DNA from 3 places in the Collimonas arenae genome. Region 1 is predicted to be linked to each of the others. Evidence: predicted binding sites of a transcription regulator. Region 1 holds the regulator's gene; each other region holds the start of a gene.

Region 1 (10,174 bases):
GGCCGCGCGACATCGGGCAGATTCATCACGGCGCCCGTAAAGGCGGTCACTACCAGCAATACTCCCGCGACCATCCCGACCGAGCGGTGCAAGTCATACATCAAGCGAAAACCGCCGGCGCCGCGCTTGATCGAAAGCGCCTTGCGCCAGCCGCTGCGATGCTTGGGCCAAGCCAGCGCAAAACCGATCAGCAAGGTTGCCAGCCACAGCAAGCCAAGGCAACCGGAAATAATGGCGCCTGTCTTGTCCAGCAGCAGGTAGCGATGCAGGCGAAACAGGAAGGGCATCAGGTTTTGCGGCGCAAGACTAACAGCCTTGGTGTTACGTTCGCCGACCATGGCAGCGGTGACCGGGTCGATAAACACGGTATCAACCGGCAATGCGTCATCAGGATGGCGGGCACGTAATCTGGCCTGCAAAGGCGCATTGTCACCCGGCTCCATTGAAAAGAAAGCCAGCCGGGCATGGGGATATTCGTGCTCGATCTTGGCTGCAAGTACCTCGAAAGGCTGGTGCGGACCGGTAGAGGCACGATGATAGAACTGGGGATTGAGCCAGGCATCGAGCTCATCATTGAATGCCAGCGCACTGCCGGTGAGTCCCGCCATGACAATGAACAAAGACAGCAACAAGCCGCTGTAGCGGTGCAATTTGACCAACCAATGACGCAATGCTTTTTTCACAATCCCACACCTGCCCTTAAAAGATGTGTATTGTAAATGCCGATTGAATGAGAATGGGTATTATTTCAAAAATCTTCATCGCTGCGCTGGCTGGCGCTGGTCCACGCTTGCAGCAAACGCCCTTCGGCACGAGAAATGGCTTCGGCAGCGCCCCGCAAGACGACAATGTCTCCTGCCTGCAACACCGCATCAGGCGTGACGGCAATCCCGCTGCGGCCACGCCGCACGGCGGTGATTTCCGCCCCCATTTCCGTCAGCCCGAGCCAGGCCAGCGTACGGCCGATAGATCGGGCGCCGTCCGGCAGTGCGACCGAATGCAGGCGCACCTGCAGATGATCGGCAGCATCCGGCGCATCGTCGACGCCATGGAAAAAGCCGCGCAAGGCGGCATAGCGCTCATCGCGCGAAGCCTGTACCCGGTGCACCACACGACGCAAAGGTACGCCAAGCATGACCAGCGCATGCGAGGCCAGCATCAGGCTGCCTTCCATGGCTTCCGGCACGACTTCGGTGGCGCCCGCGGCGCGCAGTTTGTCGAGATCGGTGTCGTCATAGCTGCGCACAATCACTGGCAAGGCTGGCGCCAGTTCGCTCACATGATGCAAGACTTTCAAGGCTGACGGCGTGCTGGCGTAGGTGATGACCAGGGCGGCAGCGCGGTGCACCCCGGCGGCCACCAGGCTTTCGCGGCGCGAAGCGTCGCCATACGAAACATGGGCGCCGGCGGCACGCGCATCGCGCACCCGGTCGGGGTCGAGATCGAGTGCATGATAGCCGATGCCCTCCTCTTCCAGCAGCTTGGCGAGGCTTTGGCCGCTACGGCCGAAACCGGCAATGATCACGTGTTTCTTGGTTGACATGGTACGGGTGGCGATCTGCGTCAGCGCCAGCGATTGCATCATCCATTCGCTGGAGGACAGCTTCATGACGATCGCATCGGATTTGGCCAGGATAAAAGGCGCCGCCAGCATCGACAACACCATCGACGCCAGGATCAGTTGCACCAGCAAGGGGTCGACCAGCTGCAGGCCGCCCGCCTGGTTGAGCAGCACGAAACCGAACTCCCCGGCCTGCGCTAGCGCCAAACCGGTACGCAAGGCGACACCGGTGGACGAGCGGAATACCTTGGCCAGACCGGCGATCAGGGCAAACTTGAGCAACACCGGACCGATCAACAGCAACAATACCAACCACCAGTGCTCAACCACCAGACGCAGGTTGAGCAGCATGCCGATGGTGATAAAAAACAAACCCAGCAGCACGTCGCGGAAGGACTTGATGTCCTCCTCTACCTGATGCTTGTATTCGGTTTCCGAAATCAGCATGCCTGCAATAAAGGCGCCCAACGCTAACGACAAGCCCGCGCGCTCTGTAATCCAGGCCGCTGCGAGGGTGATCAGCAGCAAGTTAAGCATGAACAACTCTTGCGAACGACGCCGCACCACGATCTGGAACCAGCGGCGCATCAGCTTTTGTCCGAAAAACAGCAACACGGCCAACACCAGCAACGCCTTGCCGCTGGCCCAGGCGAGCGTCGCCAGCAGGTTGCCGTTATGTTCAGCCAGCGCCGGCACAACGATCAGCAGAGGCACCAGAGCCAGGTCCTGAAACAGCAGAATGCCGATAATACGGCGGCCATGCTCGCTCTCCAGTTCCATGCGTTCGGTCAGCAATTTGGAAACGATGGCCGTGGACGACATGGTTAACGCGCCACCCAGGGCGAACGCCGCCTGCCAGCTGATATTGGTGAGTTGCGGCAGGATGATCGCCATCAACCAGCTGAACAGCATGGTCGCACCGATAGTCAGCAGCACCTGCGCCATGCCGAGGCCGAACACGATATGCCGCATAGCCGTCAGTTTCGGCAAGGAAAACTCGAGGCCGATAGAAAACATCAGGAACACCACGCCGAATTCGGCCAACGCATGGGTAGTGGCGTTGTCTTCGGCAAAACCAAGCGCATGCGGTCCGATCAGGATCCCCACCGCCAGATAGCCAAGCATCGGCGGCAAATGGAAACTGCGGAACGCCACCACGCCCAGTACCGCCGAGCCCAGCAATAAAATGGTCAGTTCAAGTCCGGAAAGCATCTTCGCCTAAAATGTAAATTGATTTAATACCAATATTATGTTGCAGCAACGCCAAATGCGGACGGACTGAACACAGATTAATTGAAGCTGATCTGGACTGGCAAGTTTTTTGCTTTGGGAATTCGTTTATACTTTCGGGATGACTCTACCCGATGCCCCACTTTCGCCCAAAACCTTGTCCGTCACATTCGATGCAGGACGTGCGCTGGAGCTTGCTCGCAGCACCTTGCAAATCGAAGCAGATGCCATCACTGCACTGAAAAACCGGATTTCCGACAACCCTCACGATCCTTTCGCCAAGGCGATCGGCTTGCTGCTCGGCTGCAGCGGCCGGGTGGTCGTATCGGGAATCGGGAAATCCGGCCATATCGCGCGCAAGATCGCCGCGACGCTGTCCTCGACCGGGACGCCGGCGCTGTTCATCCATCCTGCTGAAGCGGCGCATGGTGACCTCGGCATGGTTACTGAACATGACGCCTTCATCGCCATTTCCAATTCCGGAGAAACCGCCGAACTGATGGCGATCGTGCCAATCATCAAGCGCATGGGCGCCACCTTGATCGCCATGACCGGCAAACCGGATTCAGCGCTGGCGCAACTCGCCAATGTGCACTTGGATGTCGGCGTTGTCCAAGAAGCCTGTCCGTTGAACCTGGCGCCTACCGCCAGCACCACCGCTACCCTGGCGATGGGCGACGCCCTGGCGGTAGCGCTGCTGGATGCGCGCGGCTTCCGCGAAGAAGATTTTGCCCGCTCGCATCCGGGCGGCGCCCTTGGACGCCGCTTGCTGACCCACGTGCGCGACGTCATGCGCAGCGGCGAAGCGATTCCCGCGGTGACTGCAGATGTCTCGATGTCGGTGGCGCTGTTTGAAATCACCCGCAAGGGCATCGCCATGACGGCGGTGGTCGACGAGAATTTCCATGCAGTCGGCGTGTTTACCGACGGCGACCTGCGCCGCCTGATCGAGCAGGTGCAGGATTTCACCAAGCTGAAAATCGCCGACGTGATGCATGTCCCTCCACGCACCATAGGCCCGGACCAGCTAGCCGTCGATGCGGTGCAGATGATGGAAGAATTCCGTATCAACCAGTTGTTGGTGACAGACGCCGACGGCAAGTTGGTCGGCGCCTTGCATATCCATGATCTGACCCGCGCCAAGGTAATCTGATGGCGGCCACCATGTCGACCGATGCAAACAACGGCAAGGGCGTCGCTGCAGACGTCTTAAGCGCGGACGCCAGAGTGCGCGCAGCGAGGGTGCGCCTGATGATTTTCGACGTCGACGGCATCCTGACCGACGGCGGCCTGCTCTATGGCGCCGACGGCGAACAGATCAAACGTTTCAACGCTCTCGACGGACACGGTATCAAGCAGCTACAGCAAAGCGGCGTCGCCACAGCGATCATCAGCGCCCGTCAGTCTGCCATCGTCAGTCGTCGCGCCGGCGACCTGGGCATCGCCCATGTGCAGCAAGGCGTACACGACAAGTACGCGGCTTTTGTCAAACTGCTGGAGCAACTACAGCTGACGGCGGATGACTGCGGCTTCATCGGCGACGATGTGATCGACTTGCCGATCCTGTCGCAAGCCGGTTTTGCAGTCAGCGTGCCGAACGGCCACCGCGATGTGCGCAGCCGTGTCCACTATGTCACGCAAGCCAGCGGCGGCCATGGTGCAGCGCGCGAAATCTGCGACATCATCATGCAGGTGCAAAATACCTACGACGCCACACTGGCGACCTATCTGCCTCCCCACCAGCCAGGCGTGGCTCCGGTATGAAAAATCTCCGCACCACTTACCGTTTTCGTTTCCTGCTGCTGCTGGTGCTGTTCATCCTGCTGGCATTGGGCAGCTTCTGGCTGCTGCAAGTCATGCACAAGAACACCGAAGATTCGCTGCCGAAACCGGCCCGCACCGAGCCCGACTATTACGTTGAGCATTTCAACTATGTCCAGATGTCGCCCACCGGACAGCCGCGCTACAACATCGCCGGCGACCTGCTGACGCACAATCCGGTCAATGATTCTTTCGACGTGCAGAAACCGGTCATCCACAGCCTGGACAAGGAGAAGCCGCCGATGAACCTGGTCGCCGACCGCGGCATGATTGAGGACAACAACAGCAAGGTGCACCTGTACGGCAACGTCAATGCCGATCGTCCAAAAACGCCGAAGGCCGACAACTTCCACCTGAAAACGGAATACCTGCTGCTATTACCCGACGACGACATCATGGAAAGCGACAAGCCGGTAGAAATTACCTTGGGACTGTCGACCTTGAACGGCACCGGCATGCATTTCAATAATTCCACGCGTGAACTGAAGCTGTTCAGCAAGGTGCGTGGCGTCTTGCGCAGTACGCCGCGCGTTGCCGCCGATGAAGCGAAAAAATAAGCGGATCAACAAGACATTTTATGTGTAGGCCCCTATTCATTACCCAGGATTTTTCATGAAACGATTACTTTTTCTTTCCCTGCTGCTGCTTGGCGCCATAGGCGTCGCTCATGCAGAAAAAGCCGACTCGGAGAAACCGACCCTGATCGACTCCGATACGCTCACCTACGACGATGTCAAACAGGTCAACGTCGCCACCGGCAATGTAGTCCTGACCCGCGGCACGCTGGTGATGCATGCTGACCGGGTAGTAGTGACCACTGATCCTTCGGGCTATCAGTTCGCCACCCTGTATGCGGATCCGGGCAAGCTGGCCACTTTCCGTCAGAAGCGTGACGGCGGTCCCGACTTGTGGATTGACGGTCACGCGGAACGCATCGAATACGATGGAAAAACCGAAGTCACCAAACTGTTTTCGAAGGCGCAGATGCGCCGCTTGCAAGGTGACAAGCCGACCGATGAAGTCAACGGCGAATTCATTTCCTACGATAGCCGCACTGAATTTTATTCCGTCAACAACACCGTCAACGGCGTCAGCGAGGCTGGCAAAGGGCGGATTCGTGCGGTCATTCAACCACGGCCAAAGGTAACAACGCCATGACCGCTCCTAGCACCCTGATTGTCAAAGACCTGCAAAAAAGCTACGGCGCGCGTCAGGTGGTCCACGACGTTTCGCTCGAAGTCCGCTGCGGCGAAGTAGTCGGTTTGCTGGGGCCGAACGGCGCTGGCAAGACCACCTCGTTCTACATGATCGTCGGCCTGGTGCCTTCCGATGGCGGTGCGATCGACCTGGACGGCGTCGACATCTCGCGTCTGCCGATCCATCGGCGCGCAGTGCTGGGCCTGTCGTATCTGCCGCAGGAAGCATCGGTATTCCGCAAGCTGACGGTAGAAGACAATATCCGCGCTGTGCTGGAACTCCAACGCCCCAACGGCAAAGCGCTCAGCAAAGCCGAAATCGACGAGCAGCTGCACAAGCTGCTACATGAGTTGCAAATCGAAAAGCTGCGTGAAAACCAGGCTTTATCTCTCTCAGGCGGTGAGCGCCGGCGTGTCGAAATCGCGCGTGCGCTCGCCACCAATCCACGCTTCGTGCTGCTGGATGAACCGTTTGCCGGGATCGATCCGATCGCGGTGATCGAGATCCAGCGCATCGTCCGCTTCCTCAAGGAACGTGGCATCGGCGTGCTGATCACCGATCACAATGTGCGCGAAACGCTGGGCATCTGCGACCGCGCCTACATCATCAACCAGGGCAGCGTGCTGGCCAGCGGTAGTCCGGATGACATCATCGCCGACGAGTCGGTGCGCCGGGTATATCTTGGCGAGCATTTCCGCATGTAAGTTCACAGGATTCGGAATGATGTAGTCGGAGACAGAACAGGCCGCTGTCCGGCAGCGGAAATTAACGTTGTCTCGCATTTAGTTAACAGTGAATTGTCAGCACGGAATCCATGAAACAATCACTCCAGCTTCGCACCTCTCAACATCTTGCGCTGACCCCGCAGCTGCAACAGTCGATCCGTCTGTTGCAGCTGTCGACGCTTGAATTGCATCAGGAACTGGAACAGATCTTATCCGACAATCCACTGCTCGAGCGGGTCGACGATCCACTCGACAATTCGGTGCGCCTGCTGGCTGATGGCGCCATCAGCGGCAGCACCTCCACCATGGATGCGCCGGTAGGCGACAGCGAGGTCAGCAGCTCGCCGGCCGAAGGCGAAGCCAATTTCGATGCGCCCGCAGCGCCTGAGAGCGCTCCGGAGAACGCCGATAGCGACTGGAGTTTTGACGATATCGCGCGTAGCGCGAAGAGCTCGGACGATGAAGATGCGCGGCCCCAGCTGGAGGCCCACGAATCCACGTTGCGCGAACATCTGCAACACCAAATGCGCGAGACAGTGCACGATCTGCGCGATCGCGCCCTGGTCGAACTGATGATCGATGCCCTCGACGATAACGGCTATCTGGAAGAGTCGCTGGAAGAAATCCTGGGGCGCTTGCCGGTTGAGCTGGAGATCGCTATCGAAGAACTGTCGATGGCGTTGAAAATGGTGCAGAGCTTCGATCCTGCCGGTGTCGGCGCACGCAATGCGGCAGAATGCCTGGCCTTGCAGATCAGGCGCTTTGTCAAATTGCCATTTGTCACGCGTCGCCTGGCATTGGCGATTGTGCAAGATCACCTGATGCTTTTTGCGCAACGCGATTTCAATAAAATCAAGAAGGCTCTGGATTGCGACGACGAGGATCTGCGCGAGGCGCAAGCCGTCATCAAACAATGCAACCCGCACCCCGGTGCGCCGTTCGCGGCCAATGCATCCGATTATGTGGTGCCGGATGTGATCGTCCGGCGCGGCAAACAGGGCTGGCAGGTCATGCTTAATAATGACGTCATGCCAAGGCTCAGGGTGAATGTCCTGTATGCCAATATTTTAAAGCAGAGCAAGGGCGACGGCGCCCTTACATCCCAGTTACAGGAAGCCAAGTGGCTGATCAAGAACATGCGGCAGCGCTTCGACACTATCTTGCGCGTTGCACAAGCGATAGTGGAACGCCAGAGGAACTTTTTTTCGCACGGGGCGGTCGCCATGCGGCCGCTTGTGTTGCGCGAAATAGCTGATACACTGGGTCTACACGAGAGTACTATTTCTCGTGTAACCACTCAGAAATACATGCTCACTCCCCACGGGATGTTTGAACTGAAGTATTTCTTCGGCAGCCATGTTGCTACTGAGGCAGGTGGAGAGGCTTCCTCAACAGCAATACGGGCACTCATTAAGCAACTCATAGGAGCGGAAGATTCAAGAAATCCTTTCTCTGACAGCAAGATTGCCGACATGCTTGCGGAACAAGGTATGGTGGTCGCCCGCCGCACCGTCGCAAAATATCGCGAAGCATTAAAAATTCCGTCTGTTAATCTGCGCAAGGCCTTGTAGTTGTTTCTGGTTTGATTGTTAAGCTTACCCTTGCTATGTTCGGACATTACGGCTGTTTGTGATTTAACGACTCTTGCCAGAACAGTCCCCTGCGGATTGTTCGCTTAAAGATTCGATGCAGTCTGTTCAGAACCGCTAGCAATATTCTTGATAGGAGCGCTGTATGAACTTCACCATCAGTGGGCATCACCTCGAGTTAACCCCTGCCATTCGCGAATATGTACAAAGCAAACTAGAGCGTATCAAACGCCACTTCGACCAGGTCATCGATATCAGCGTGATCCTGACGGTCGACAAAATCACCGAAAAAGAAAAGCGCCAAAAAGCAGAAATCAATCTGCGCGTTAAAGGAAAAGATTTGCATGCTGAGAGTATCGCCCATGATCTTTATGCCGCCATTGATGCCCTGATCGACAAGCTCGATCGCCAAGTCATCAAGTACAAGGACAAGATGCAGGATCACCAGCACGATGCGATCAAGCACCTGCCGGAAGACCTCCCAGCCACGACCTGAACCGGCCGCCAATCCCGGCGTATGAGCTGCACTGCTCACGCCAATGAATGAACAAGGGCGCAGTCAATGCGCCCTTTGTTATTTTCAACTCTTTAGAGCGGCTTCAAACACATCTGGGGTTGCTGCCTCTCCTGGCCGTACTACTCGCGCTGCCTTCGTCGAAGCGTCTAGCCAGTTGTGTTTGAAGCCGCCTCTTAATTAATTCATGTAAATCATTTTACTGTTTGCGGCAGTCCGCCTATTTGAGAGCGCCGAAAACTTTGCCGATGATCGCGCTGCCGGCGCCGACCGGATCCTGGCGAATCGCTTTTTCTTCTTCGCCGATCATGGTGTACAAACCATCCAGTGCACGTTGGGTAACATATCCCTCCACCGTCGATTGCTGCGCCGGCACCATGCCGGTTTTGCCGACCTGCCCCATGATCGCGTTATATTGTCCCGACAAACCGTTGCGGTCGGTCACCCCTTTGACGATGGGCAGGAATTTTTCACCCAGTTGGGCCGAGGTCTTTTGCCGGAAAAAATCCGTCACCGAGGTATCGCCGCCGGTCAGGATGTTTTTGGCATCGGTCACCGACATTGATTTGACCGCATTCAGCAGCAAGGGCTTGGCCATCGGCACCGCCGCTTCCGCCGCATGGTTCATCGATACCACCAGGTCATCCAGTTTCTGCCCTTGGCCGGTCATCTTCAGGATGGGCATGGCCTTGTCGAGCACGCTGGGCAGGCCGATTTTTACCTTGTCGTTATTCAGGAAGCCATTTTCCACGCCCAGTTTTGAGACCGCGACGTCGGCGCCTTTTTGCAGTGCTGCCTTGAGGCCGCTGCTGGCATCCTGGTTGCTGAGATCGCTTAGCGACAAGGCGAAGGCTGCGGATGCGGATACCGCCAGAGTCAATGTGATTGCTGTTTGATATAGGTGTCGCATAGTTGATCCTCAATGAAGTGAAATGGACAGGGATAAAGTCTACCCCAACTTATTGCAATGAGATCAAGAAATGGAAAACAGCGTCGAAGTGCTCTTACAAATGCCCTTCGTCCACCAGGAACAGGCGCCGGTGTTCACGTATCGCATAGCGGTCGGTCATGCCCGCGATGTAGTCGGCGATCTCCCGCGCCTGCTGCTGCGGTTCCGCTGCCCGTTGCGCAAGCTGGTAGGCGGGCGGCAACAACGATGGCTCCGCGCTAAAGCAGGCATAGAGTTCTGCGACAATGCGACGCGCCTTGGCGGTCATGCGATTAACCAGGTAATGACGATACAGATTTTCACGCAGGAAGCGCTTCAGTAAAGCAGCCTGCTGCGCCATGCTATCGGAAAAGGCGATCAACGGCGGCGCATTGCGCACATCGTCGACGGTCTGCAGTCCTGCATCCCGGATACGTTGCTGCGAAGTCTGGATCAGGTCGGTGATCAGAGCATTGATCATGCGCCGGATAGTTTCATTGATCGCCCGCCGTCCGCTCAATCCCGGGAACAACTGTTCGACCTGGCGGCTGTGTTCCGCATAGAAATCGATCTGGTTCATCTGCTCCATGGTCAGCAAACCTGACCGCA
Region 2 (10,174 bases), 2.7 Mb from region 1:
TCACCAACGCCCAGTTGCAGCAAGCGATCAATACTGTCGGCGCGGCTGAGATCGCCACTCAGCAGGTTGAAATCCACCCATTCCTGCAGAACCGCAAGGTGGTGGAATTTGCCCGCAACCAAGGGATCCATGTCACGGCCTACATGCCGCTGGCTTACGGCAAGGTCATGCATGATCCGGTGATCGCGCGCATCGCCGAACAGCATCATGCCAACCCTGCGCAGATTGCCCTGGCATGGTCGCTGCAGCAAGGTTTTGCAGTGATTCCCTCATCTACCAAACGCGCCAATCTGGAAGCCAATCTGCAGGCCAAGGATATCGTCCTGTCTGCAGATGAGATGGCGCAGATCGCCGCGCTGGAACGCAACGAACGGCTGGCCAATCCGGACGGCCTGGCGCCGGTTTGGGACTAATGCTGCGTGGTCGAGTCGAAGGCAGGGTTAGCCGAATTTCACATCACAGCAATACGTCGGAAATGTCGCTCAAGCTGCGACAGTTTAATCAATTAAAGGAAACATCATGCGCATCAAATTACCCGGAAAAGTAGGATTCGGCACCGCCCCCTTGGGCAATATGTTTCGCGACATCCCGGTTCAGGAAGCTTTGGACACAATGGCTGCCGCATGGCAGAACGGCATTCGTTTTTACGACGCCGCGCCATTCTACGGTGCCGGCCTGGCTGAACTGCGCCTGGGCGACGCGTTGGCCAGCCATCCGCGTGAAGAGTACGTGTTGAGCACCAAGGTCGGACGCCTGATCCTGGATGAAGTGGAAGATCCCAGCACCCGCGACCTGGGTGAAAAAGGCGGCCTGTTCGTTCATGGCTTGCCGAACAAGGTGATTTACGATTACTCGGCAGACGGCACATTGCGCTCGATCGAAGACAGCCTCAAGCGCCTGAAGACAGACCGCATCGATTATGTCTGGATTCACGACATAGCCCAGGATTTCCATGGCGAGAACTGGCGCGAGGTGTTCGATGTGGCCATGAACGGCGCGGCCAAGACGCTGACGCGATTGAGGGAAGAGGGCGTGATCAAAGGCTGGGGATTGGGCGTGAATCGCGTTGAAGCTTGTACGCTGGCCATGCAGCAAGCTGACCCCGACGGCTTTCTGCTGGCTGGACGTTATACCTTGCTAGACCATCGGCAGGCACTGGAACAACTGATGCCGGCTTGCGTCGAACGCGGCCTTGGCATCGTGGTCGGCGGCCCATACAATTCAGGCATCCTGGCTGGCGGCGATCATTTCGAATACCAGAAGGCGACGCCGGAAATGATTGCCCGGGTCCAGCACATGAAGACTATCGCCGCCCGTTTTAACGTCGATATCAAGGCAGTGGCCTTGCAGTTTTCGCTAGCCCACCCGGCGGTGGCCGCAGTGATTCCAGGCGCCAGCCGGCCTGAGCGCATCGCAGAAAACCTGACCCTTGCGACAGCGTCGATTCCCGCCGATTTCTGGCTGGAATTACGTCAACAGGGGTTGGTGGCGGAGAGTGCGCCGTTGCCAGTCGTTTGAGGCATCGTTTTATTCCTCAATGAGTAATCGCTTCGCTGTCTAGCGTTTTTCCAGCAGGAAGTTGCGTTCGGGCGGCGGCGTCAAGCCGGCTGCGGCGCCGGTTTCGTCTTTCAGAAGGATGCCGGATAGTTGCCGCCGGAGCGCTTGTGTCAGCAGGTAATGCAGCTTGACCGCCGCCTCTTCATACGATAATCCGGCGGGCCGCACATTGGAAATGCAATTGCGGCTTTCGTCGGTCAGGCCTACCCGAGGCGCCCAAGTCAGGTACAGGCCCATGCTGTCCGGCGAACTCAAGCCTGGACGTTCGCCGATCAGGATCACTACCATTTTGGCGTTGAATATTTCGCCTACTTCATCGCCGATGGCGACCCGGCCTTGCTGAACGATGGTGAGCGGCGCCAGCGACAAATTGTCCGGCGCCAGCTTTGCCATGAGCGCGTCCAGAAAGGGCTGGGCATTCTGCGCAATGGCCAGCGCTGACAAGCCGTCGGCAATGACGATGGAGAGATCATATGATTCGTGCGGCGGATGGCTTTGATGCAACTCCAGCAGCATGGTGCGTGACGCAGCATTCAGCCGTCGTCCGAGATCAGGGCGCTGTAAATAGGTATCGCGATTTCCCGCTGCGCTTGATACGACAATGCAGTGGACGTCGGGATCGGCGTCGCGCAAGCTGTTTGTCAACGCCTTGACATCGAGCCTCAGATGCACCGCGTCCCGCGCTCTGGCGTGCGCCAGCTGGAATGCCAGTTGCGCTGAAGTCGGCAGGCTGACGCCGCTGCGGCCTAAGGCAATCCGGGCGTCGGTGAATTGCCGCAATTCCTGCCAGGGATTGTTGACCACCGTAAGATTCGGTTTTTTCATGAAAGCTTTCTCATGGCAAACGCAACAGCGCTTGTTGAAATGCCGAGGGCAGGGTATCGCCCAGTTTCACCGGCTCGTCTTCGGTAAAAATTCTCATCGCCTTCAGCCAGGCTTCAAATTCCGGTGCTGGTTTCAATCCCAGCAAGCGCCGTACATACAAGGCGTCGTGGAAAGAGGTGCTCTGGTAATTCAGCATGATGTCGTCCGAGCCGGGAATCCCCATGACGAAGGTGCAGCCGGCGTTGCCGAGCAGGGTCAGCAGTACGTCCATGTCGTTCTGGTCGGCTTCGGTGTGGTTGGTGTAGCAGACATCACAGCCCATCGGCAGGCCGAGCAGCTTGGCGCAGAAGTGATCTTCCAGGCCGGCCCGGATAATCTGCTTGCCATCGTACAGATATTCGGGACCGATGAAGCCGACCACCGAATTCACCAGCAGCGGCTTGAACTTGCGCGCCACCGCGTAGGCACGCGCTTCACAGGTTTGCTGGTCGATGCCGTGATGGGCGTTGGCCGACAACGCGCTACCCTGGCCGGTTTCGAAATACATGACATTGTTACCGACGGTGCCGCGTCCGAGCGAGAGAGCAGCCTCGCGCGCCTCCGCCAGCAACGCCAGGTTGATGCCGAAACTGAGGTTGGCAGCCTCGGTGCCGGCAATTGACTGGAATACCAGGTCCACCGGTGCGCCCCGATTGATGGCTTCTATCGTATTGGTGACATGGGTCAGCACGCAAGACTGGGTCGGAATCTGGTAGCGGTCGATGATGTCGTTGAGCATAGTGACGATCTTGATCACCTGCGGCACATTGTCGGTGGCCGGATTGATGCCGATCACCGCATCTCCGCTACCGTACAGCAGGCCATCGAGAATACTGGCGGCGATGCCGCTGCTGTTATCGGTCGGATGATTCGGCTGCAGGCGCGTCGACAGGCTGCCAGGCCGGCCGATGGTATTGCGGAAGCGGGTCACCACGCGGCATTTCCTGGCGACCAGGATCAGATCTTGCACACGCATGATCTTGGATACGGCGGCCGCCATCTCCGGCGTGATGCCGGGCGCGACCACGGCCAGCACGCTCTCGTCGGCTGCGTCGCTCAACAGCCAGTTGCGAAAATCGCCCACGGTCAAGTGCTTGATGCGAGTGAAGGCTGCTACATCGTGGTCATCGACAATCAGACGGCTGACTTCATCCTCCTCATACGGCACCAGCAGATCGTCGAGGAAGCGGCTGAGAGGTACAGCCGCCAGCGTCATCTGCGCCGCCACCCTTTGCTCCGCGCTGGCAGCGGCCAGGCCCGCCAGGACGTCACCGGAACGCGGTGGCGTGGCCTTGGCCATCAAGTCTTTCAGGTCGCGGAACTGATAGCTCCTGGCACCGACGATATGGCTGAACTGATGCTTGCTGTTACTCACGGCTGCGGTCCTCCATGCAATTGCGCGGGGCTTTCCTTGTGCGATGGCGCTGGGCTCAATAGTACGACTATTCGTTCTATTCCCGTTTATCAGGAACACCGCCAGGCCGCAAGCTGCGGGCGGGCCCAATTGGCAACGACGGTCTACTTTGGTTCCGCATTGAGAGAAAATGGTGCATGGTCATCTCGCTGAAGGTGCAAAGCTTACATTTTCCCGATCTTGAATGACGAAGAGCAAAATGTGTGCCGTTGTGGTGCACAATGATCGTCCGCCGGCCAGCAGGCTGTCTGTGAAAGCATGCGTGAACCTGGTTTCAAGAAAACACTGAATCCGAAAGATTGGTAAATTATTGGAATATGTGGGAGGGTATGGCAGGCGTTGACAAAACTTCTTCTCATCGTTTCTGAACGTTTCTGACTATTACGGCTCGGAACACTATTCGACAGACAACCATCTTCAGGAAAATTTCATGCAAAACAAGACAGTCACGTTGGCCTTGCAAGGCGGCGGTTCCCACGGTGCGTTTACCTGGGGAGCCCTGGACCGCCTGCTGGAAGATCCGCGGATAGACATTGAGGGCATTAGCGGCGCGAGCGCCGGCGCGATGAATGCGGTAGTGATGAGTTACGGCCTGGCGACCGGCGGCCGCGACGGAGCGCGTCAGGCGCTGGCGGATTTCTGGGATAGCGTCAGTACCCGCGACCTGTACAGCTTCATGCGGCCGGATGCCTTGAGTGAAGCCGGTATTGCCTCGCAGGCGACTTCATCGGCTCTGTTGAAGCACATGTTTTCAGTGACCCGCATGTTTTCTCCCTACCAGCTTAATCCGTTCGATCTGAATCCCTTGCGCGATATCCTTGGCAAGCAGATTGATTTCGAGCGTTTGCGGGCAGAAGGCAAAGTCAAGCTGTTCATCGCCGCGACCCAGGTCAGCACCGGCCGCTTGCGCATCTTCCGCAATGACGACCTGACGCAAGATGCTTTGCTGGCGTCGGCTTGCCTGCCTTCGATGCATCACGCGGTGGAGATTGATGGCGAAGCGTACTGGGATGGCGGCCTGACCGCCAACCCACCGATTTTCCCCTTGCTGCATTTATGCAATTCGCCGGATATCCTGGCGGTGCTGTTGCACCCGTTCCGGCGGCCGCTGACGCCCACCAGTACCGACGAGATCGGCCAGCGACTGAGCGAGATCAGTTTCAGTTCCACCTTTTTTACAGAACTCGGCGGACTGGCGCTGGCCAGACGCGAAACCGAAGCGGATCCGGAGGCACGCGGACATATGCACGATCGCCTGATGGAGTTGCAGATCCATGTGATCGACTCCGATGCCTTGATGAGCCAGCTGAGCGTCGCCAGCAAGCTGAACACTAAAGCGTCCTTTATTCACGCCTTGCGCGATGCGGGGAGAACGCGGGCGGAACACTGGCTGCAAGAGCATTTTTCCGGTGCGGAATTGCAATCTAATTTTGACCTCAGCCAATTTCTTGCCTGATTCTCGGCTTTGTCCTTGATCTAACCACCTCACTTATTCATGCATATGAAATTATCCCGCTCCGAATTTCTTCCGTTGCGCGGCCTGCGCTACCATGTACGCCACTGGGGCCGCGCCGGCGACCCGAAAATTTTCATGATGCATGGCTGGATGGATGTCTCGGCCTCGTTTCAATTCGTGGTCGATTGCCTGCAGCGTGACTGGCATGTGATCGCGCCTGACTGGCGTGGCTTTGGCCTGACGGAAGGGCCGCCGGTCGATAGCTATTGGTTTCCCGATTATCTGGCGGATCTGGATGCCATCTTGCAGCACTATTCCGGCGACCAGCCGGTCAATTTGCTCGGTCATAGCATGGGCGGTTACGCCGTTGGCTTGTATGCAGGCACGCGACCGCAGCGGATAAAGGCCTTGATTAACCTGGAAGGTTTTGGCGGCGAACACCTGGCGGCCGACCTCGCGCCCAGGCGCTACGCCAAATGGCTGGATCAACTGATCGAATCGGCAGCCTTGCAAAGCTATCCCGACCTGACGGCGGTGGCGGCGCGCCTGCAGAAAACCAATCCACGCTTGAGCGACATCAGGGCGGCGTTTCTGGCGCAGCACTGGTCGCGCCAGAATGATCTGGGACGCTGGGAAATCCTTGCCGATCCAGCGCACAAAATCATCAATCCGGTGCTGCCGCGCGTCGAGGAAATGCTGGCTTGCTGGCGCGCTACCACTGCGCCGGTGCTCTGCGTGGAGGCGGAGGAAACCAATATGTGGCAATGGATGGGCGGCAAGGAAACAATGCGCGGCGAGATCGATGGCCGTATCGCCTGTCTGCCGCACGCCAGGGCTGCGGTCGTCCGGGAAGCAGGGCACATGCTGCACCATGATCAGCCGCAGGCGCTGGCGCGCTTGATCGAGGATTTTTTGCAGGAATAGGGCACTTCCCGATGACGTGCTGTGGCCGGCGAAATGTGCGTTCGCAGCATATGCAGCCCAAGGAGCGTACAATCTTGGCATGGCAACGATTTTTAGCTGATTTGCAGCGGCTTTCAGCCATGCTACCGGTGTTTCCCTGTAGGACTAATGATGTTGAATGTTGATCTCCATTGCCACTCCAATGTTTCCGACGGTACTTTAACGCCGATGGCGGTAGCTGCACGCGCCAAGGCCAATGGCGTCGATATATGGGCCTTGACCGATCACGACGAAATCGATGGCATTGCCGAAGCCCGCGCTGCTGCGGCGGCGCTTGATCTGCGCTATGTGGCCGGAGTCGAAATTTCAATTACCTGGGCTGGCCAGACAATTCATATCGTTGGTTTGCAGATTGACGAAACCAATCCGCAACTGGTGCAGGGCCTGGTGTCAACCCGCGGTGGCCGCGAACGGCGCGCGCACGAAATGGCGGCGCAACTGGCGACGGTGGGGATTCCCGATGCCTTTGACGGGGCATTGAAGCACGTCGGTAATCCCGATCTCATATCGCGCACCCATTTTGCCCGCTATCTGGTGGAAATTGGCCGCTGTAAAGACACCAGCGAGGTATTCCGTAATTTCCTCACCGAAGGCCACCCAGGTTACGTGCCGCATTGCTGGGCGTCACTGACGCAAGCCGTGCAATGGATACGCGACGCCGGCGGCCTTGCAGTGGTAGCCCATCCGGGGCGCTACAAGCTGAGCGACCTGGCCTTTGATGCCTTCTTCAGCGAATTCAAGCAATTGGGCGGGGCGGGTATCGAAGTCATGACCGGCAGCCATACCCCGGATCAATATGACTATTACGCCAAGGTTGCTTCCAGATACGGTTTTCTCGCGTCGCGCGGTTCGGACTTCCACAGCCCGGCTGAATCGCGGGTCGACCTCGGCGCCTTGCCGCCTTTGCCTGATAGCGTTACCCCGATCTGGCATAACTGGTAATTTCTAGAATCTTAGGATTTACGCAAAATTCCGTCCGCGGCGTTATGCCTTCTAGCCGTACCTTCGCACTATCTTCGTCGGCATGCCTTGCTGACGAAACTTTACGTAAATTCTAAATTTGTTGATGGCTCGCTGTCTGTGATAAGTCATGACAGCTGCTGCGTCGCAACATAGTTACATCCTTTGCATGGCCATGATTCTGTACTACTCTGAAACAGAGCCTGTCGCACTACATTTGCAGTGACCAGTCGTTGCTGCGGCGACAGCGTAGCTGGCTGTATTGGCTTTTGAGGAGGTCATCATGGAACTTCACATGCATTCGCATCACCTGGAGCATCGCCTGCCAGACTGGCCGGCGGCCGCAGTCTCCGGTTTTGCCGCCGGTGCGGTCGTGATGGTGCTGGAACTGCTCTGGTCATCCATCTTCCTGGATACCAGTCCCTGGGCCACGTCGCACATGATTGCTGCCATCGTGCTGGGGCCGGATACACTGCAAACAACCACCTTCAGCGTCGGCATAGTCGCCGTGGCGCTGGCCACGCACTATGTGCTTGGTATTGTCCTGGGGCTCATCCTGGCCTCCATCATCGCGCCTTTCCACTTTGACTCTAGCGTCGGCATGATATTGCTGACCGGCGCTGTGTTCGGCCTGGTTGTCTATTTGTTCAATTTTTACGGCATGGTCCGCTTCTTTTCATGGTTTGCCGATATGCGCGGCTGGGCGACGCTGGCTGCACACCTGGTGTTCGGTATGTCGGTGGCGATCATCTACTGGAAGCTTGAACGGCCTTTAGGACAATAGCGGCTGCACACTGCGGCACCATTTTCCGGAGCGCAGACGGATCGGGAATACAATCCTGATCCGTTCGCGTAAGCATATGCGGAGCCAGGGCAAGCCGGAGCATGATTGCTGCGATCGGTCGCGGCTGTAAGCATTCAGAGAGTACTTCATTGCATTCGCGTCAATTCCGCGGACCGCTCCGCAGGAAAGAGGATAGCTATGGCCATGGCAGTTGCACTCGTCCTGATCGTTGTCGCTTCGGTGCTGTTTCATTTTTTCAGCCCGTGGTGGGCGACCCCGCTAGCATCGAACTGGCGGCAGATGGATGACACGTTGACCATTACCTTAGTCATCACCGGCATTTTCTTCGTCGTCATCAATCTTTTCATCGTTTATATCTTGCTGCGTTTTCGTCATCGCGAAGGGCAGCGCGCCGCCTATCAGCCCGACAATCGCAAACTGGAGCGCTGGCTGATCATCGGCACCAGCATCGCCATCATGGGTTTGCTGGCGCCCGGTTTGTTTGTCTATGCCGCCTATGTCACGGTGCCGGCCAATGCGGTGGACGTGGAAGTGGTCGGCCAACAATGGCAATGGCGTTTTCGTTATCCCGGCGCCAGCGGCAAGCTTGGCCGTTCCAGCGTGGCGCTGATCAGCGCCTCTAATCCATTCGGCGTGGACCCTGCCGATCCGGCCGGGCAGGACAATATCCTGATCAACAACAACGAGTTGCACCTGCAAGTCAACCAGCCGGTCAGGCTTCTGTTGCGCTCGCTGGACGTGCTGCATGATTTTTTTGTGCCGCCGTTCCGCGCCCGCATGAATATGGTGCCGGGCATGGTGACCTCATTCTGGTTCACGCCCGACAAGATCGGCCGCTATGAAGTCCTGTGCGCACAACTGTGCGGCGTCGGCCATGCCGGTATGCGTGGCTACGTGGTGGTGGAAGATGCCGCCAGCTTTCAGAAATGGCTGAAGGCGCAGCCGACGTTTGCCCAGACCATGGCGCCACCGGTTACAAATGCAATCGCCAGCGCTGCTGCGACTGCACCCATCGCCGGCGACGCACTGGTAGCGCAAGGCAAAGCCCTGTCCGAGTCGAAAGCCTGCGTAGCCTGCCATACGGTGGACGGAACGCCCCGTGTCGGTCCGACCTGGAAGGGTTTGTACGGAAAAACCGAAACCATGGAAAGCGGCGCCACGGCGCTGGTGGACGAAGCTTATCTGAAAACATTTATCCGTAATCCACAGGCGCGGGTAGTGAAAGGCTTTGCGCCGATGATGCCGAAAATCGAAATGAGCGATGCTGAACTGGAGGCGCTGGTGGCTTACATCAAATCGGTCGGCGCGGCGTCGGCCGCCACGCCGAAGCAGCAGGCGCAACAATAATCATCTGCTAACCAAGGAACGCCATGGCCTACGACGACGACAGCGCACACCACGATCATGGTCCGCAAGGCTTCTTCCGAAAATATGTCTGGAGCCAGGACCACAAGGTGATTGCAATCCAGTACGCCAGCGTCGCCATCCTGGCCGGACTGGTAGGGGTAGGGCTGTCTAACCTGATGCGTTTGCAACTCGGCTTTCCGGGGAAGTTTGCCTTTATCGATGCGCCGCACTATTACCAGTTCATGACCATGCACGGCATGATCATGGTGATCTATCTGCTTACCGCGTTGTTCCTGGGCGGCTTCGGTAATTATTTGATCCCGCTGATGGTCGGTGCGCGCGACATGGTGTTTCCTTATCTGAACATGTTGAGTTTCTGGGTTTACCTGGTCTCGGTGATCGTGCTGATGGCGAGCTTCTTCGTGCCCGGCGGGCCAACCGGCGCCGGCTGGACGCTGTATCCGCCGCAGGCGATTTTGCCGGGGACGCCCGGCTATGAGTGGGGCATCATCCTGATGCTGGTGTCGCTGCTGATTTTTATCGTTGCCGCCACCATGGGCGGCTTGAATTACGTGACCACCGTGCTGCAAGCTCGCACCGAGGGCATGACTTTGCTGCGCATGCCGCTCACTGTGTGGGGCATTTTCGTCGCCACTATCCTCGCCTTGCTGGCGTTTCCGGCGCTGTTTGTCAGCGGTGTGATGATGCTGCTGGACCGTACGCTTGGCACCAGTTTCTTCATGCCGGCGCTGGTGTCGATGGGGCAGGTCAGTAATTACAAGGGCGGCAGCCCTTTGCTGTTCCAGCA
Region 3 (10,174 bases), 1.3 Mb from region 1:
CCGAAACCGCCTTTTACGACGCCATGAGCCGGGCCGATATCGAAGCCATGATGGCCTTGTGGGCGGACGATGATGAGATCGTCTGCATCCATCCGAATGCGCCGCGGTTACATGGCCACGCAGCGATCCGGGCTGCCTTCGAAAGCCTGTTCGAACGCGGAGGCGTGCATATTCGTGCGCGGCAGCTGCATGTGACGCACAATATGTCGACCAGCATCCACAACCTGGTGGAAGAGCTGCATCAGGCCAGCGACTCCGATCGCGACATGCACATCCTGGCGACCAATATCTACATGAAGACGCCGCGCGGCTGGCGCATCGTGCTGCATCACGCCTCAGTCGCACCCGGAGCGGCGCCGGAAGAAACGGTGTCCAGCACTACCTTGCATTAAACGCGAGAAATCAAACACAAGATAGGTATACAGTAGTCGCATGAGTTCTTCCGCTTCCCCCTCTTCGCCCATTTCTGCCGGCGCCTATCCGGCGCCGCTATGGCTGCCCGGCGGCCATCTGCAAACCATTTACCCCGCCACCTGCATCAGCAAACCGGTGGTAGCGTACCGGCGCGAGCGTTGGGATACGCCGGATGGCGATTTCATCGATATCGATTTCGTCGACGGCCAACCCGGGCAACCACTGGTGGTGCTATTTCACGGCCTGGAAGGTTCATCCGACAGCCATTACAGCCGCGCGCTGATGGCGCAACTGGCGACGCTGGGCTGGTCCGGTGCGGTACCGCACTTCCGTGGCTGCTCAGGTGAAATCAACCAGGCGCCCCGTTTTTATCACTCCGGCGACGCCGAAGAAGTCGACTGGATACTGCGTCGGCTGGCAGCCAGCCGTGCACAAAAGCAATTCACCAAACTCTACGCCACCGGTGTCTCGCTGGGCGGCAATGCACTGCTGCGCTGGCTTGGCGAATCGCAAAATGAAGCCAAGATCGTCGACGCCGCATGCGCCATTTCTGCGCCGCTCGACCTGGCTGGCGGCGGCGAAGCCTTGTCGCACGGCTTCAACATGGTGTACACGCGCTCGTTCTTGCGCACCATGAAAAGCAAGTCGCTCGACAAACTGCAGCAATTCCCGCGTCTGTTCGACCGTGAAAAAATGCTGCGTTCGCGTGACCTCTACGAATTCGACAATATCGTCACGGCCCCCTTGCACGGCTTTCGCAACACCGAAGATTATTGGCACCGCGCCAGCGCCAAACTGGTGATGAACGACATTACGATACCGACGCTGGTGCTCAACGCCAAGAATGATCCTTTCCTGCCACCACGCCATCTGCCGCCCAAAGCCGCCTCCAGCGTCACTCTCGAATATCCGGAACAAGGCGGCCACGTAGGTTTCGCCGTCGGCGGTCCACCCGGCCGGCTGGACTGGCTGCCACAACGCATGCTGCAATTTTTACTGGATACCTGAGATGGACCAGATCGTCCTGCAGGCCATGCAGAAATGGCCGAACGTTCCGCATTGCCATGGCTGGCTGGGGCTCGACGCACGCGGCGCCTGGCGCATGCGCGATGAATCAGCGCAGCGGCAAAATCTGCCTGGCGACAAGATCATGCATACCGCGTTGGTGGGGTTCATCAATCGCAACTACAAGGCGGATGAACAAGGCTGCTGGTATTTCCAGAACGGACCGCAACGGGTCTATGTCGATCTGGCGCTGACGCCGTACATCGCCCATACCGATCCGCGGCAGGGTTATGTCTTGCAAACCGGTGAAGCGATGGGGACAATCGAAGCCGTGATGCTGACGGAAGACGGCCGGCTGCTGCTGATTTCAGCGACACAAGTCGCCGCGATTGACGACCGCGATCTGGCGGAATGTATTACTCAGTTGCGCATGGACGGATCAATCGTCAGCGACGAAGCTTTGCTGGAATGGCTGGCTACGCCCGACGATCAACGTATCCTGACCTGGCAGCATGCAGAGACAGCAATAGCGATAAGCAGAATTTCAACGGCGAATATTGCGCCTCATTTTGGTTTTGTGAGCAAACCCAGGCCAATCTAGCGATCTTTGGAAGCCTGTAATTCTTCCTTCCACCGCGCCTGCAACTCCCGCTCCCGCGCGTCAATCATGGACTGGTCATAAAACCCTGCATCCGGCGCGTTACGAGCAATCCGCAACTGGTCCAGCGCCGCCGGCACACTCCCCGTCAGCACATAAGACTCCGCCAGAGCCATGTGCTGCAACGCCCTCTTTCCCTGCGCCGAATACGCCTGGGCCAGCAAATCCTGCACATCCGCATCCTGTCGATACAGCTGCGCCTGTTCGCGCAAATATTTGGTCGCCTCATCCAAACGCTTGGATGCAATCAGCACCCGTGCATACTGATGCGCCAAGCCGCGCGATAAAGGATATTGCAGCTGCGCTTGTTCCACCAACTTCAAAGCCTCCGCCTCGCGCTTGGTCGCCAGCATGATTTCTATCCCCAGATCGGTCAGGACCAGGTTCTTTCTGGCTGGCGCGGCTGCAGCCATAGCCTCTTCCAGCAACGCTTCCGCCTTGCCGTAATCCTCCTGCTTGAAGGCAAGGAAAGCCATACCGTATTTAGCCGCGACGATTTGCTGCTTGGTATTTTGCTTCAGCTGCGTCTCGAAGAAAAATTGCGCCTCGCGCCGGCCCAGTTCGGTATCGTCCTGCAGCACCCGCACTCGCGCCCGGATCAACTGGAAATCCAGGCTGTCTGCATGCTGCCGATAACGTTGCTCGCGAATGCGCGCTTCGATATCTGCGATGCGTTCGGTGGTGAGCGGATGTGTCAGCAGATACGGCGGAACCGCATCCGAATAATTACGCGAAGCGGTTTGCAAGCGACCAAAGAACACTACCATACCGCTGGTATCGAAACCGCCCGCATCGAGGATAGAAAGCCCGATGCGATCCGCCTCACGCTCGGCGTCGCGGCTGAAATTCAACTGCCGCTGCATCGCCAGGCCCGTGCCACCCATCATCACCGCCGCGCCAGCATCCGGGCTGCCACGCATTGTCAACAGGCCCAGCAACATTGACGCCAGCGCGATCATCGAATCCTGCTTCTGGCTGCCCACCATGCGTGCAATATGGCGCTGCGCCACATGGCCGATTTCATGCGCCAGCACCGAAGCCAGCTCAGACTCGCTTTGCGCCGCCAGCAACAAACCCGAATGCACCCCGATGAAGCCCCCCGGCAAGGCAAACGCATTCAAGACCGGATCGCGCACCGCAAAGAAAAAGAAATCAAAACCCGCCTCGCCACGCACGTCCGGCCGAGCGTTGACCAGCGTCCAGCCGAAATTGTTCAGGTATTCCAGCAGCGGCGCATCGGTCATGTAATCGGGATCGCGCCGGATATCGTGCATGACTTCCTCGCCAAGCTTGCGCTCCATCAGCGGCGATAGCGTTTCGCGTGAGGTGTCGCCTAAAGTCGGCAGGTTTTGCGCAGCCGCTGCCGGTGCGTACGGCAATGTAAAACAGGCGCCGACTAGCGCGATAAACAGTATTCGCAGTGGAAATCGCGTTAGTCGAGTCATCAAGTGCTGGCTGGAGTCAAAATCACGATGCTCTGATACTAACAGAGGATAATTGTTCCACATCCGGCAAGTAGCAGCGCTTTAGAAATAACCACCAAGCCAGACCCGCGGACGGTACGCCGGATCCGCATAAATGTCCTTTTGTAGATTTTTTTCTTCGTAGAAAGGCAAGTTACCGATTTCCGGCCACAAGCCATTGCAGATAAAATAAATCAGCATTACGACGCCGATCAGCCCTCCGATTCGCACAAGCGGAGACAAACGCATTGCAGTCACCACTTTTACTGGCGTCATCGCAGCGGTCCACCCCCAGGCACAACCAACGTACAAGACAATCCACAATTGGCTGGTCGGCATGACAATCAACCCCGACACCAAGCCATCGACCAGAATCGCCACAGCGGTAGTCAGCAGTGCAGCAAGCGTTAAATGGCTTTTGCTGTCTATAGGTTCCAGGTGCTTACGCACCGCCAGCAACTTCTTAAATCCAAGCGCAATGGCTGTTATCAGGCAAAGCAAAGCTGGGACACCCCATTCAGAAGCAATCTGCAGCACCCAGTTATGGGGGTGTGCGCCAATCTGCGCGTCGCGACTGTAATGCGCAAAGTGCAAGGGTCCAGCCCCCAGCCAAGGATAGGCTAGCGTCATCTCCCATGCGCGTACCCATAACCTCCAACGACTGGAACTGGGATTTTCAATGGTGCGGTCGAGCACCGAAAATAAAAAACCGAACGGTTGCAAGCCCAGCGAAAGTGGCACAAGCACGTAGAACAAGAAATATAAACCCAAGCCAGTCATCGCCGTCCACAGTATCTGCCTGCACCATGGAAAGGCCGCTTTTCTGAGATAAAACAAAGTCACGCAAATACCGGCAAGTACGCCAATAAAAGTTCCACGGCTGGCAGATAAAAAAAGAAGTGTCCACCATATCGAGGCAACGCCCCAGGCAAACATTTTTTTCCCTCCACCATCAACGCGACTACTCCATAGGCACAGAAGTGGCAAAGTAATCGTTTGAACGTGGTTAAAAAAGCGGTAATTATTAAATCCGAAGATTAGCCCTCCATTCGACGGCTGTCGGCCTGTCGCTATGATGGCTATGTATATGACGATTTCGACGAAAATATAGAAGGTGCATCCTATGCCGCACAATCGCAATATCTGATCAAAAAGGGCATCACTCTCGCGAGCCACCTCGCGCGCGATTATGTAGGACATCCCGAATAACGACAGGGAATTTGCCCATTCAAAAAGAGCGTGTCGCATTGAATAGGCAAACAGACTGGAAACCAAGCCGAGTGCAAAAAAAATGACGAGCAAGCAGATCAAGCGAATATTGCCGGACCAGTTGACCGATATATTTCTCGCCAGGTAGAGCGCAAAGACAATAATCGCTGCTGTCGAACAGAAAATTTCGATAATGCGCTGATTGTCATGAAAACCGGCGCCAGGAACTAATGGGAAGAACAACAACGGGCTGAACAATACCGCGAATACAACCAGATATGCAACAGAAAAAGTGGGAAGAGACCGGCGATACCTCAGGGCATCCATTTTTTCCTAACCAATTACGTTACTCACATGGTGCTTTTTTTAGGCGAAAAACTGCGAGCCGGCTTCATGCGCCGGCAACCAACCCGAATGAATACTGATAAAACCGACCTCGCCACGTACTTCCGACCGCGCGGCCACCAGCGTCAAAAAGTGCAATGCTATGATACTAACAGAGGATAATTGCCCCATATCCATATTCAGCAAGTGACGCCGAACAAAAGCAAATCAAAAGCTAGTCTGACTACATTATTTTCAGAAAATATCACCATGACCAACAAAACCCCAGCATCCACCAACCTGACTCATTTCGACGCATCCGGCCAGGCCCACATGGTCGATGTGGGTAGCAAAAATGACACGCACCGCATCGCAGTCGCCAGCGGCTGTATCCGTATGAAAGCTGAAACGCTGGCCTTGATACAGTCTGGCACGGCAAAGAAAGGCGACGTGCTTGGAATCGCACGTATTGCCGCCATCATGGCGACCAAGCGCACCAGCGATCTGATTCCTTTGTGCCATCCTTTGGCGCTGACGCGGGTTACTGTCGATTTCAGTATTGATGAAGGCAATTCCAGCATCACCTGCAACGCACAGGCGGAAACCGTGGGCAAGACCGGAGTTGAGATGGAAGCACTAACCGCGGTCCAGATCGGCTTGCTTACGATTTACGATATGTGCAAGGCGGTGGATCGGGGAATGGTGATTACCGATGTGAGGGTGATGGAAAAACATGGCGGCAAGTCGGGGGACTGGACTGCTGAATAACGGTGACACAAAATACCGCTCAGTAATTAACTGAGCGGTATTACCACAAATCAAGTATTTTAAAAACTCAATTCTGTGGTTTTTCTACGGTGTGAGTAGGAGATCACACTTCCCTACCCAGTCAATTCACATTAGCATTTAAGGCCACGCTTACCTGCGTCACAGGCAGTTCCTGTCATATTCCAGGTCAGGTTGCTGCCGCTTGTACCAACGAGTGGTGTTAAAACGAGGGCATCCGCTGTTCCACTAGCATCGGTTGCCTCCAATGTTGCAGTAATTACACCATCCGTGATTGAAGCAATAGCCGTGACATATTTTGGAAGAGGATCAGCAGCGGTACCGGCTGGAATAGCTGGGATACCATTTGCGCCAGCACTACAACCAACGAGCGTTCCAGTTTCTTGTGAACACATTCCAACTGCTGTTTTAAAACTATCCAATCCTGTCAGGCCACCAGCAGCTTTGGCGCGTTGGGTGTAATTTTGATATTGCGGAATAGCAACAGCAGCCAAAATTCCGATAATCGCAACAACGATCATCAATTCGATCAGGGTAAAACCGCGCTGTGCGCGCTTAATCATTTTCATCGATTTCATTTGTTTCTCCAGTTAATAAAAGGGGGCTTCACTGCACAGGACATACAGCAATGTCTGTGCCAGTTGAAAATCGCGTTTTTTAAAGTCTGACATCTAGAAAAGTGAGGAAATTTGGCAGATTTCTTGTTACCCGATGACAAATTTTGTCATAAAGAAACTACATTGCCTCACGATATATCGCGAATCTGGCATACCGTCCAAGGTCATCTTGCCAAATGCTAGCAAGTATTACCGCCTATCGCGGTAACTGGAATTGGCTACAGACTTAAAATCCAGATTGAGTCCATGTAACAGGGACAAGCCTCATGAAATAGTTGAATAATGCGAAATTTTGTACACTACTGAACAATGCGAGCGCGGGGAAAGAAGTTCAGCACAAACGGCCAACAAACGCTTAAGCCGATTTCCAGGAAAAACGCATGAGCGTCCCTGCGATGTCTATTACATCATCATCCTTCAGAGCTCGTGCTCCTGCACTCAACGGCGTATCGTTGACCCGCGTATAGGTTTGCCCTTCGACATGTGTCAATTCGTAGCCATGTGGCCGGCGTGTGACGATCGCCACTTGAATCCCAGGGCGCCCAATAGTAGTCAGCACCTTGGTCAGCAACATTTCCTTACCCGCACTAGGCCCGTCCAGCACAGTAATCGTGGCATCCGGACGCGGCACCGGGAACATCTTCGGCCGGTTATCCTTGATTTCCTCATCTGTATCGACCTGGTACAGCAATTTGTACCTGGCCATCTGGATAACATCGTTGTGCTGCAAGAAATGTTTGGTGACCGGATGGCCGTTGACCTGGGTGCCGTTGGTGCTGTTGAGGTCTTCCAGAAACGAGTCGTTATAGATAGTAATGATGACAGCGTGCTCGCCGCTGATGGCAAGATTGTCAATGACCAGGTCATTGTGGGCGCGGCGACCGATGGTGGTGCGCTCTTTGGTGAGCGTCATCTCTTGTATTACGGTGCCGCCTTTGGTCAGGATGATCTTCGCCATTCCTATCTCTCTCGGGTAACGCTATCTGTCAGTTATTAAAACAATACCGCACATCGGCTCACGGCTATTGGTGTTGGCGTTGGTCAAACATTGCAAGCATCGGATTTAACAAGATTTAACAAACCCCTAGTTTAATGTTGTTTTAGGGAAATCGTACTCAAAATTCGGGATTTATGTTGCGGGCTTGGCTGTCGCTTCGCCTGTAGCCAGCTGCTGGCAATCTAGCAACCGGGTCTATTCGTTTTCCGCCACCCTGATCAGGATCACCGATACATTATCCTGTCCGCCCGACTGGTTGGCAGCATTGATAAGCATGGTGCATGCCATCTTGAGATCGCCCTGTGCGTCGCTGATGATGTTGCTGATATCGCCGTCGCCAATGCGGTCCGACAAGCCGTCTGAACACAACAGATAAAGATCGCCAGCCTGGACGTCATGCTGATGGACTTCCACTACCAGCTGATAGTCGATACCGACTGCGCGCGTGACGATATTGCGGTTGAGAGCAAATTGCGCATCCTCGGCGCGGATCAGGCCGGCATCAATCTGTTCTTGCAGTAAGGAGTGATCTCGCGTCAGCTGTTCCAGCAAGCCGTCGCGGATACGGTAGGCGCGGGAGTCGCCGACGTGGGCGATGCTGACACTGCCTTCCGGCTGGAACCATGCCACCACCAGGGTGGTGCCCATGCCGCGGTATTCCGGCTCGCGACGGGCGGCGTTGATGATAGTGCTGTTGGCTTGACGCACGGCTTGCATCAGCCACAGACGGGTCGGCATTTCGTCTTCCGGCTTTTGCAGACGGCGGTATTCCTGCAACTGGCTTTCGATTTCTTCCTGGATGGCGACGGTGGCGATGCTGCTGGCGACTTCACCGGCGTTGTAACCGCCCATGCCGTCGGCCAAAATCGCCAACTGCAAGGCAGCATCGACGACGACGGTGTCTTCGTTTTGTACTCGCACCATGCCAATATCCGTTTTGGCGGCAAACTCAAGCGGCATATGTCGGGACATTCAGAGTTTCGGTGAGAAAAATAGGACAAATTAGGCGATTGCCGGATTACAAGCATTTTCCTTGGTTCTGCTAGGCACGGCAAGACAAATTGCTGTCTCTGCAATGGCCTGCCATCAGGATGCCACAGCTGCGAAAAAGATGTGATTGAGTATAAATAAAAAAGGGAGCCATGGCTCCCTTGCTTCAGTCTGCACTCCGTTGCCCGTTAAGTGGGGTCAGAGTAATTTTCGCAAAGATCGCGAAAAAAAATTCTGACCCCACTTAACTGCGCCGGATGCCGATTTGACGAAAATTACAGCATTGCTTTCAACAGACGCGCCATTTCCGATGGATTCTTGGTGGTGGTGATGCCGCATGCTTCCATGATGTCCAGCTTGGCTTGCGCAGTGTCGGCGCCACCGGAAATCAACGCACCGGCGTGGCCCATGCGCTTGCCTGGAGGAGCTGTAACGCCAGCGATGAAGCTGACCACCGGCTTCTTCATGTTGTCCTTGATCCAGTAAGCAGCATTGGCTTCGTCCGGACCGCCGATTTCGCCGATCATGATGACTGCATCGGTGTCAGGATCATCGTTGAACATCTTCATGATGTCGATGTGCTTTAAGCCGTTGATCGGATCGCCGCCGATACCGACTGCAGACGACTGGCCCAGGCCCAGTGCGGTCAACTGACCGACTGCTTCATAAGTCAGGGTACCGGAGCGGGATACCACGCCGATACGGCCTTTCTTGTGGATATGGCCCGGCATGATGCCGATCTTGATTTCGTCTGGTGTGATCAGACCTGGGCAGTTAGGGCCTAGCAGCAAAGTCTTGCTGCCGGCTTTTGCCATGCGGTCTTTCAACGCCAGCATGTCGCGTACTGGAATGCCTTCGGTGATGCAGATGGCCAGGTCGAGTTCGGCTTCGACGGCTTCCCAGATTGCTGCTGCTGCGCCTGCTGGCGGAACATAGATTACCGAGACGTTGGCGCCGGTGGCGGCCTTGGCTTCGGAAACGTTAGCGAAAATCGGAATGCCTTCGAAATCCTCACCGGCTTTTTTCGGATTCACGCCGGCGACAAAAGCGTTCTTGCCGTTTGCGTAATCGCGGCAGCCGCGGGTGTGGAATTGGCCGGTCTTGCCGGTGATGCCTTGGGTGACGACTTTAGTGTCTTTGTTGATCAGGATCGACATAGTTGTTCCTTGTTATTTATTACTTACCGTTGGCAGCAGCAACAACCTTCTGCGCCGCCTCTTCCATGCTGTCCGCCGAGATGATCGGCAGGCCGGATTCGGCCAGCAATTTCTTGCCGATTTCTTCGTTGGTGCCCTTCATGCGGACGACCAGCGGAACTGTCAGGGAAACGGCCTTGGATGCAGCGATCACGCCTTCGGCGATAACGTCGCAGCGCATGATGCCGCCGAAAATGTTGACTAGGATAGCTTTCAGGCCTGGGTTCTTCAGCATGATCTTGAATGCTTCAGTCACTTTCTCAGTCGTGGCGCCGCCGCCGACGTCGAGGAAGTTGGCAGGCTCGCCGCCGAACAGCTTGATGGTGTCCATGGTCGCCATGGCCAGACCGGCGCCGTTCACCAGGCAACCGATGTTACCGTCGAGCGAGATGTAGGCCAGGTCGAACTTGGAAGCTTCGATTTCAGCGGCATCCTCTTCGTCCAGATCGCGATAAGCAACGATTTCCGGATGACGGTACAGCGCGTTAGGATCGAAATTGAACTTGGCGTCCAGT

Evidence for each region. The regulator sigma-54, encoded in region 1, starts transcription at its own class of promoters, with help from an activator protein. The targets are predictions, from matches to a motif close to TGGCANGNAANCTGCTTT.
Region 2: the regulator sigma-54 is predicted to act here: its motif matches at 4,027-4,044, upstream of LT85_RS15180 (ethanolamine ammonia-lyase subunit EutB).
Region 3: the regulator sigma-54 is predicted to act here: its motif matches at 6,482-6,499, upstream of LT85_RS27425 (pilin).

What each region holds. Positions count from the first base shown of each region.
Region 1 is NZ_CP009962.1:526,567-536,740, reverse strand. It holds gene LT85_RS02315 (PepSY-associated TM helix domain-containing protein) at 1-683, opposite strand, end outside; gene LT85_RS02310 (cation:proton antiporter domain-containing protein) at 749-2,773, opposite strand; gene LT85_RS02305 (KpsF/GutQ family sugar-phosphate isomerase) at 2,913-3,944, shown strand; gene LT85_RS02300 (HAD hydrolase family protein) at 3,956-4,555, shown strand; gene lptC (LPS export ABC transporter periplasmic protein LptC) at 4,552-5,169, shown strand; gene lptA (lipopolysaccharide transport periplasmic protein LptA) at 5,225-5,770, shown strand; gene lptB (LPS export ABC transporter ATP-binding protein) at 5,767-6,513, shown strand; gene LT85_RS02280 (RNA polymerase factor sigma-54) at 6,624-8,105, shown strand; gene hpf (ribosome hibernation-promoting factor, HPF/YfiA family) at 8,269-8,619, shown strand; gene LT85_RS02270 (DUF4197 domain-containing protein) at 8,858-9,547, opposite strand; gene LT85_RS02265 (deoxyguanosinetriphosphate triphosphohydrolase) at 9,642-10,174, opposite strand, start outside.
Region 2 is NZ_CP009962.1:3,441,174-3,451,347, reverse strand. It holds gene dkgB (2,5-didehydrogluconate reductase DkgB) at 1-413, shown strand, start outside; gene LT85_RS15190 (aldo/keto reductase) at 520-1,518, shown strand; gene eutC (ethanolamine ammonia-lyase subunit EutC) at 1,558-2,382, opposite strand; gene LT85_RS15180 (ethanolamine ammonia-lyase subunit EutB) at 2,393-3,796, opposite strand; gene LT85_RS15175 (patatin-like phospholipase family protein) at 4,266-5,291, shown strand; gene LT85_RS15170 (alpha/beta fold hydrolase) at 5,337-6,215, shown strand; gene LT85_RS15165 (3',5'-nucleoside bisphosphate phosphatase) at 6,366-7,196, shown strand; gene LT85_RS15160 (hypothetical protein) at 7,498-7,998, shown strand; gene LT85_RS15155 (cytochrome c oxidase subunit II) at 8,197-9,366, shown strand; gene ctaD (cytochrome c oxidase subunit I) at 9,390-10,174, shown strand, end outside.
Region 3 is NZ_CP009962.1:4,876,214-4,886,387, forward strand. It holds gene LT85_RS21480 (YybH family protein) at 1-392, shown strand, start outside; gene LT85_RS21485 (YheT family hydrolase) at 433-1,422, shown strand; gene LT85_RS21490 (DUF2946 family protein) at 1,424-2,020, shown strand; gene LT85_RS21495 (M48 family metalloprotease) at 2,017-3,522, opposite strand; gene LT85_RS21500 (O-antigen ligase family protein) at 3,604-5,076, opposite strand; gene moaC (cyclic pyranopterin monophosphate synthase MoaC) at 5,344-5,841, shown strand; gene LT85_RS27425 (pilin) at 5,973-6,437, opposite strand; gene LT85_RS21515 (FHA domain-containing protein) at 6,832-7,434, opposite strand; gene LT85_RS21520 (Stp1/IreP family PP2C-type Ser/Thr phosphatase) at 7,669-8,445, opposite strand; gene sucD (succinate--CoA ligase subunit alpha) at 8,739-9,620, opposite strand; partial or broken gene sucC (ADP-forming succinate--CoA ligase subunit beta) at 9,640-10,174, opposite strand, start outside.